Linked DNA regions of Cyanobium sp. PCC 7001. The protein of the gene in region 2 binds, or shares a complex with, the protein of the main gene of each other region. Links are inferred from orthologs where the notes say so. Each region holds a gene or a part of one and is shown on either strand. Other genes may lie near its edges.

The links. The genes of interacting proteins can lie anywhere in the genome.
Region 1: the proteins of pheT (region 2) and pheS are in contact, whole or in part, in a crystal structure (PDB 6P24), measured with the Escherichia coli proteins. The link is inferred for Cyanobium sp. PCC 7001 from one-to-one orthologs.

What each region holds. Positions count from the first base shown.
Region 1 is NZ_DS990556.1:2,765,403-2,769,092, forward strand. The notes cover bases 737-3,690. They hold pheS (phenylalanine--tRNA ligase subunit alpha), read right to left. Parts: upstream 2,751-3,690; coding sequence 1,722-2,750; downstream 737-1,721. Other genes in these bases: CPCC7001_RS13490 (response regulator transcription factor), read right to left, coding at 737-739; CPCC7001_RS13495 (NAD(+) kinase), read right to left, coding at 737-1,653; surE (5'/3'-nucleotidase SurE), read left to right, coding at 2,810-3,601; CPCC7001_RS13510 (DUF3611 family protein), read right to left, coding at 3,586-3,690. Also shown: CPCC7001_RS13485 (DUF192 domain-containing protein), read right to left, coding at 1-71; more of CPCC7001_RS13490, read right to left, coding at 71-736; more of CPCC7001_RS13495, read right to left, coding at 736-736.
Region 2 is NZ_DS990556.1:532,530-537,059, forward strand. What follows is about bases 748-3,803. They hold pheT (phenylalanine--tRNA ligase subunit beta), read right to left. Parts: upstream 3,472-3,803; coding sequence 1,024-3,471; downstream 748-1,023. Other genes in these bases: rlmD (23S rRNA (uracil(1939)-C(5))-methyltransferase RlmD), read left to right, coding at 748-953; rpmG (50S ribosomal protein L33), read left to right, coding at 3,613-3,803. In the rest of the region: more of rlmD, read left to right, coding at 1-747; more of rpmG, read left to right, coding at 3,804-3,807; rpsR (30S ribosomal protein S18), read left to right, coding at 3,969-4,190; CPCC7001_RS02615 (RNB domain-containing ribonuclease), read left to right, coding at 4,264-4,530.

The DNA of each region.
Region 1 (3,690 bases), 2.2 Mb from region 2 along the record:
ACGGCCCCGCCCGTGAGCCCCAGGCCGAGCAGGGCAGCCGCCAGCCGGTGCCGATGCAGGGCGTGGGGCATCAGCCGCGGCTCTCCAGGGGGGGCAGGCGCTCGCTCAGGCAGTAGCCCTGGCCCCGCACCGTCTGGATCAGCCGCCGTTCGCCCCCCTCCTCCAGTTTCTGGCGCAGGTAGCGCACGTACACCTCGATCACGTTGCTGCTGGTGGCCTGGCGGTCGTCCCACACCTGCCTGAGGATCTGCTCGCGGCTCACCACGGTGCCGCGCCGCTCCAGCAGCAGCAGCAGCAGCTGGTATTCCCGGGCGGTGAGCGCCACGGCACGGTTGCCGCGCCGCACCTGGCGGGTGGTGGGGTTGAGGGTGAGATCCGCCAACTGCAGGAGCTGGATGGGCACCGCCAGATTGCGGCTGAGCCCGAGCTGCAGCCGCAGCCGCATCAGCAGATCGCTGGGCCCGAGGCTGGAGAGCCAGAAGTCATCAGCGCCGGAGCTGAGGCAGTGGGCCCGGGCTTCCACGGTGTCGTCCCGCACATCCAGCAGCAGCGGCGTGGCCCCGAAGCGGCGCCGCAGTTCCGGGATGCGCTCCTCCTGGCAGGCCGAGAGCACCACCACATCGGGGGGGGGCGTCTCCTGCCCGGTGTCCTGCCAGAGGGCATAGCCCGAGGCCCGCAGCCGGGCGGCGAGGGCTTCCGGCTCCGGCCCGAGCAGCCACACCAACCCCGCCGGCGTCATGGCATCGCTCCGTTGCCGGGTTTGGCCACGTGGGGCAGGCCCCAGCCCAGTTTGTTGCGCAGCACCTGGAAGAATTCGTGGTCGTTGAGCCGCACGAAGCGCACCGGATGGTCGCTGCGGCGGATCAGCACCCGGTCCTCCGGCCAGATGTAACAGCCGGCGCTGCCGTCCACCACCATCATCAGCCGCTCCGGGGTGGCGGGGAACACGGTCACCGGTTCGCGGTCGCTGAACACCAGGGCACGGGAGGCCAGGGAGTGGGGGGCGATCGGCGTCAGCTGCAGCACCGGGCAATCGGGCGTGATCACCGGTCCGCCGGCGCTGAGGGCATAGGCGGTGGAGCCGGTGGGGGTGGAGAGGATCACCCCGTCGGCGGCGATGTCCACCGGGGCGTGGCGGCCGATGGCGATCTCGAAATGGCACATGGAGGTGAGCGGCTCGCGGTGCAGGGCCATCTCGTTGAGACAGAGCACCTCCCAGCGCCGCTGCTCGCTGCGCAGCACGCTCACCACCAGCAAGGTGCGCTCCTCCACGCTCCACTCCCCGCGGATCACCTGCTCGAGGGCCGCGTCCAGCTGGTGCAGGTAGGCCTCGGCCAGAAACCCCAGGTGGCCGGTGTTGATCGTGAGGATCGGCACCCCGATCGGTGCGGTCTGGCGGGCGGCGGAGAGCACGGTGCCGTCACCGCCGAGCACGATCGCCAGCTCCAGTTCCTCGGTGAAGGTGCTGGGCACGCAGGCGGCGTAGCCCTTGGCCCGCAGGTGCTGGTCAGGGTTGGCGAAGCCCACCATGCCCCCGGAGCTGCTCACCCGCACCACGGCGCGCCCATGGGCCTCGAGGCGGCACTGGATGGCGTCGGCGGTGGAGACGGCCAGGTCCTTGCCGTCGTTCACGATCAGTCCGACACAGGGCACCGATCGAGGGGCAGGGGGCCCTTGGAGTTTATGGGGCGCCCCCGGAAGCCTCCGGCCTCGCGGTCCGCTCAGAACTGTTCGAGGAAGCGCAGATCGCTGGTGTAGAGCCGGCGGATGTCGTCGATGCCGTGGCGCACCATGCAGAACCGCTCCACCCCGAGGCCGGCCGCAAAGCCGCTCCAGCGCTCCGGATCCAGTCCCATCTCCTGCAACACGGCCGGATCGACCATGCCGCAGCCCATCACCTCCAGCCAGCGGCCGCGCCACTGCACATCCACCTCGGCACTGGGCTCGGTGAAGGGGAAGTAGCTGGCCCGGAAGCGCACCGGCAGATCGCCGAAGAACCGCTGCAGGAAGGTGGTCACGGTGCCGCGCAGATGGGTGAAGTCGAGCCCCTCGTCGATCGCCAGCACCTCCACCTGGTGGAACACCGGCGAGTGGGTGGCATCCACCGCGTCCCGGCGGTACACCCGCCCCGGAGCGATCACCCGCACCGGCGGCGGGTTGTTCTCCAGGTGGCGGATCTGCACCGGTGAGGTGTGGGTGCGCAGCAGCCGGCCGTCCTCCAGATAGAAGGTGTCCTGCATGTCCCGGGCCGGATGGTGCTCGGGGATGTTCAGGGCCGTGAAGTTGTAGTAGTCGGTCTCGATCTCGGGGCCCTCCGACACCCGGTAGCCGAGGCCGCAGAAGATGTCCACGATCTCCTCGGTGGTGCTGATCAGGGGGTGGCGGCGGCCCGGCGGCACGTAGCTGCAGGGAGCTGTGACATCCAGCGTTTCGGCGGCGATCCGGGCGGCCATGGCGGCGCCCTTCACGGCCGCCAGTCGCTCGGCCAGCAGACCCTGCACCTGCTCCTTGAGCACATTGGCCCGCTGGCCGATCACCGGCCGGTCGGGGCCCGGCAGCTTGCCCATGGCGCCGAGCACGGCCGAGAGGCGGCCCTTCTTGCCCAGCAGCCCCACCCGCAGCTCCTCGAGCTCCGTGGCGGTGGCCGCGGCGGCGATGGCGGCGGCGGCCTCGGCCTCGAGGGCTTCGAGCTGGCCGGCGAGCTGCTCCAGGGTGAGGGGGCTGGACCCCGTGGGGGAGGCGGCGCTCATCGCGGTCGCGGCTGCGGAGGGCAAGGGGGAGACTGTACGGAGCAGACCCCGGCGTGCCGATGGCCCCCCTGAAGATCCTGATCAGCAACGACGACGGGGTCTTCGCCGGCGGCATCCGCACCCTGGCCAACGCCGCCCTGGCCCGCGGCCACGACGTGACGGTGGTGTGCCCGGATCAGGAGCGATCCGCCACCGGCCATGGCCTCACCCTGCAGACGCCGATCCGGGCCGAGCGGGCCGATGAACTCTTCGACGACGGCGTGACGGCCTGGGCCTGCAGCGGCACCCCCAGCGACTGCGTCAAGCTCGCCCTCTTCTCCCTGCTCGACACCTGGCCGGATCTGGTGCTCTCCGGCATCAACCATGGCCCCAACCTGGGCACCGACGTGCTCTATTCCGGCACCGTGAGCGCGGCGATGGAGGGCACGATCGAGGGATTGCCGTCGCTGGCGGTGAGCAGCGCCGACTTCCAGTGGCGCCAGTTCGTTCCCGCCGCCGGCATCGCCCTGGATGTGGCCGAGCAGATGCTGGAGGCGGGCTGGCCGGCGGGGATGCTGCTCAACCTCAACGTGCCGCCGCTGCCGGCCGAGAGCATCGGCGAGCTGCGCTGGTGCCGCACGGCGGTGCGCCGCTACACCGACCAGTTCGACCGGCGGGTGGATCCGCGGGGGCGCACCTACTACTGGCTGGCCGGTGAGGTGGCGAACGATCTGGAGGCCAAGGTGGCCGGCCCGGCCGACTGGCCCGTGGACGTGGCCCACGTGCATGGCGGCGGGGTGGCGCTCACGCCGCTGCAGCCGGAGCTGTTCTGGCGCGGCGCCTGCCGCGATCTGCCTCAGCTGGTTCTGTAGATCCGCTGCAGCAGCCACAGGCTGATGGCCAGCCCGATCAGGTGGGCGAACAGCACCTGGGTGTTGCCCAGCACCGAGAACATCTCGAT
Region 2 (4,530 bases):
ATGGATCCCTGCGCGCCGGCTACTACCGCCGCGGTACCCACCGCATCGTCAACATGAACCACTGTCCGGTGCTGGATCCGCGCCTGGACGCCCTCATTGCCCCGCTCAAGCAGGACCTGGAGGCCAGTGGCTGGCCCGTGGACCGGGAGCTGGAAGGGCAGGGTGGACTGCGCCATCTGGCGCTGCGCCTGGGCCACCACACCGGCGAGGTGCTGCTGACCCTGGTGAGCAGCCATGCCGAGCTCGAGGGGCTGGCCAGCCGGGCCGAGGCCTGGCGGACGCGCTGGCCCCAGATCGTGGGCGTGACCCTAAACCTGCAGCCCCAGCCCACCAACACCCTGCTCGGTCCCCACACCGAACTGGTGGCCGGCCGCAGCTGGCTGCGCGAGCGCTTCTGCGGTGAGGAGCTGAGGATCGCCAGCGACACCTTCTTTCAGGTGAACACAGCCCAGGCCGAACGGGTGCTTCCCTCTCTCCAGCACGCTCTGGAGGGGCTGACTCCGGGGCTCCTGGTGGACGCCTACTGCGGGATCGGCACCTTCAGCCTGCCCCTGGCCCGAGGGGGCTGGCGGGTGCATGGCCTGGAGCGCAACCCGGAGGCCGTCCGGCTGGCAGCGCTCAATGCGTCAATCAATGGGCTCTCAGAGCTGGCCAGTTTCGAGGCCGGGGATGTGGCCGCGTTGCTGCCGCCCTGGCTGCCCCGCTGCCAGGCCTTGTTCCTGGATCCTCCCCGCCGCGGACTCGATGGGGCTGTGATGGCGGCGCTGCAGGCTTCGTCTCCCCCCCTGCTCCTGTACCTGAGTTGCGATCCGGCCACGCTGGCACGCGATCTGGGTCTGCTCACCCGATCCTGCGGCTACACCGTCAGCCGGGTGCAGCCCCTGGATTTCTTCCCCCAGACCAGCCACATCGAAACCCTGGCGGTGCTGCGCCGTGCGGAGCCCTCCTCCTGAGGCAGATGGCCTGAAACGAGATGGGGGCCTGAACAGGGATGGCAGTCCCTTGGGACTCCAGGACGCCGGCTCAGCTGCGCAGCTTGGCACCGAGCTGCTGTTCCAGGGCCGCCTGAATCCGGCCGTGCGCCATTTCCAGATCACTGTCGGTGAGGGTGCGCTCAGGGTCGCGGTAGCGCAGCCGGAAGGCCTGGCTGCATTCTCTCTCTCCCAGCTGATCCCCTTCGTAGCGGTCCACCAGTTCCACGTGCTCCAGCAGCGGCTTGCCGGCCTTGCGGATCACCTGGAGCAGGTCCGCCGCCAGCGTGTTCACCGGCACCACCAGCGCCAGATCCCGCTCCGCCGACGGCACGGTGGGAAAACTGCGGAATGCCGGTTGCCAGCGGTTGGGCCGGGTGGCCGCCGTGAGCAACGGCGGCAGCTGCAGCTGGAACAGGTAGGTGGCGGTGGGCAGCTCCTGGCCTTCGGCGGTGGCGGGGTGAAGCTGTCCGAACCAGCCCAGGGGCCGTCCCTCCACCACGATCTGGCAGCCGCGACCGGGATGGAGCAGGTCGTTCCCGGTGAGAGGCCGGTCTTCGCTCGGGATCCGTAGCGCGGCAAGGGCCTGCTGCAGGACACCACGGGCCCTGAAGTAGTCCGGCGCCTGGGGTTTGCCGCTGCTGGTCCAGCGCTCGGAGCGGTTCTCGCCACAGATCACACCCACCAGCTGCTGGCTCTGGCTGCCGGCGCCATCGAAGACGGCCCCGATCTCAAAGCCCCAGAATCCGGGCTGGCCGCACTGGAGATTGCGACGCGCCGCGGCCAGCAGCTCGCTGTGCAGCTCATCGCGCAGATGGCCGTAGTCGGCGAGCAGCGGGTTGGCCAGGGGCAGGCGGCCTTCGGCCTCAGCCACGAGGGACAGGCTGCAGAGCTCCTGCAGGCCGGCCGCGCACAGAGCCCGCCGCAGCCGCCGCTCCGCCTGCTGGGAAGGATCCAGTCCGCCCGGTTCAACCGGATCGGGCAGATGACAGGCGAAGCGGTCGTAGCCCACGAGCCGCGCCACTTCCTCGATCAGATCCACTTCGCGCTGCAGATCCGTGGCCCGCGATGGCGGCACCTGCACCTGCCAGCCCTCGCCGCTCTCCTCGAGGGAACAGCCGAGGGCCTCCAGGGTCTGCCCGATCCGGTCGTCGTCCAGATCCTCCGGGCCCTGCTCGCCCAGCACCGGTCCGAGCATGTTGTGGAGGGCGTCCCGGCGCAGCGGTATGCGTTCCGGCGGCTTACCCGGCCGCTGATGCACCCAGCGGCCCTGAACCTCTGCACCCGTGAGCTCCTGCAGCAGCTGGCAGGCCCGGTCGCTGGCCACCAGCGTCGATTCGGCCGGCAGACCCTTCTCAAAGCGGCTGCTGGCTTCCGTGCGCAGTCCCACGCTGCGGGCGGAGCGACGCACGTCCCGGGGAGCGAACACCGCGGCCTCCAGCCAGATCGCACCGGTGCCGGCATCCACCGCCTCGCCCTGGCCCCCCATGAGTCCGGCCAGGGCGATCGGCCGGTCCTGGTAGGTCACCACCAGGGCCTCCGCATCCAGCTGCCGCTCCTCCTTGTCCAGGGTGGTGAGGCGCTCGCCCGGGCGGGCCTGCCGCAGCCCGATCCCGCCTGGGTCGGGGTTGCCGCCTCCCAGGGCCGCCACCCGGTCGCGGTCGAAGGCGTGCAGGGGCTGACCCGTTTCCAGCATCACCAGGTTGGTGATGTCCACCACATTGTTGATGGGCCGGATTCCGGCCTTCTGCAGGCGCTGCTGCAGCCAGCGGGGCGACGGCGCCACGCGGACCCCCTCGAGGGCGGTGAGGCTGAACAGCCCACCGCGCTCCATGGTCTGGCGATCGGCCGCCGCCACCACCAGCGGTTCGGCGTGACAGGCCTGGGGCACGGCCGCCAGGGTGGTCTTCAGCCCCAGCAGGGCCGCCACCTCCCTGGCCATGCCCTGCATCGACAGTCCGTCCGGCCGGTTGGCGGTGATGGCCAGCTCCAGCACGGTGTCATCCAGCCCCAGGCTCGGACCCACCGGAGTACCCGGCGGTGGCACCAGCTCCAGCAGGTCATCGAGCACGGCGATCCCGGCCGAGCCCTCCTCCAGGCCGAGTTCGCTGAGGGAGCAGATCATGCCGCTGCTGGCCACGCCCCGGAGGGTGGCCGGTTTGATTGTGAGATCCACCGCCGGCAGCCGGGTACCCACCAGGGCCACGGGCACGTGGATGCCCTGCCGCACGTTGGCTGCGCCGCACACGATCTGAAGGGTGTCCGTGGCGCCCACATCCACCTGGCACACGCTCAGCTTGTCGGCGTCGGGGTGGGGCGCCCGCTCCTTCACCAGACCCACCACCACGCCGTCAGCCTGGGCGGCAAGGTCATCGATCGCCTCCACCTCGAAGCCGGCGATCGACAGCCGCTCGGCCAGGTCCGCCGTTTCGGGCCAGGATCCGGACGCCGCCGCAGGCCCGCCCACCAGCTCGCGCAGCCACTGGAGCGATACCCGCATGGTGTCCGTCGTGCGTCAGTGACGGCGGATCCTAGGGACGCGTGGCTTTGCACCCCGCCGGCGGAGGCAGGGTGCAGGACCCTTCAGGACGTATGGTGCGACATTGTCCTTTCGCATCGCTCACGCGGCGCAACGTCCTTCATGGCTAAGAACAAGGGCGTCCGGATCGTGATCACCCTCGAGTGCACGGAATGCCGGTCCAACCCCGCCAAGCGGTCTCCTGGTGTGTCCCGCTACACCACCGAGAAGAACCGCCGCAACACCACCGAACGGCTGGAGCTGAAGAAGTTCTGCCCGCATTGCAACAAGTCGACCGTTCACAAGGAAATCAAGTGAGCGCGTTGCTCCGCTGATCGAACGCCGTGCTCCGCTGATCCGCTTCGGATCACGGTTTCTGCCATCGGCTGTGTCTGCCAATGGCCTTGTCTGCCACTGGCTTCTTCTGCCACTGGCCTCCTCTGCAATCGGCCTCCTTCCAGACCTTCTCCTCTCCTGTCATGTCCAGCTCCTTCTTCAAGAAGCGCCTGTCTCCCATCAAGCCGGGCGATCCGATCGACTACAAGGACGTCGATCTGCTCAAGAAATTCATCACCGAACGCGGCAAGATCCTGCCCCGCCGGCTCACGGGCCTGACCGCCAAGCAGCAGCGTGATCTCACCAATGCCGTGAAGCGCGCCCGCATTGTGGCTCTGCTCCCGTTCGTGAATCCCGAAGGCTGAGCCCCTGGCCACGCCCGCATTCCATCCCGGCGATCTCGTCGGCGTCAAGGACGAGCGGGGTGCCCACCTGGCGGTGGTGCTCAGGGAGCATGGCTCCAAGCTCGATCTCAGCGTCGGCTTCCAGCATCGGCACCAGTCCCTGCCGCGGCGGTCTGCATCGCTCCTGGCACCCCTGCCTGGAACCGCAGACCCGCCGGGCCGTCTCGGCCTGCCCCCGTGGGCCTTCGACGAGCAGGAGCTGGCCGCTGCCCTGCCCCGCCGGCGGGACTTTGCGGCGGCCTGGCTCCTGCTCGTCGACGACGGGCAGAGCTGGAGTCTCCCCGACTGGGTGGAGCTGGTG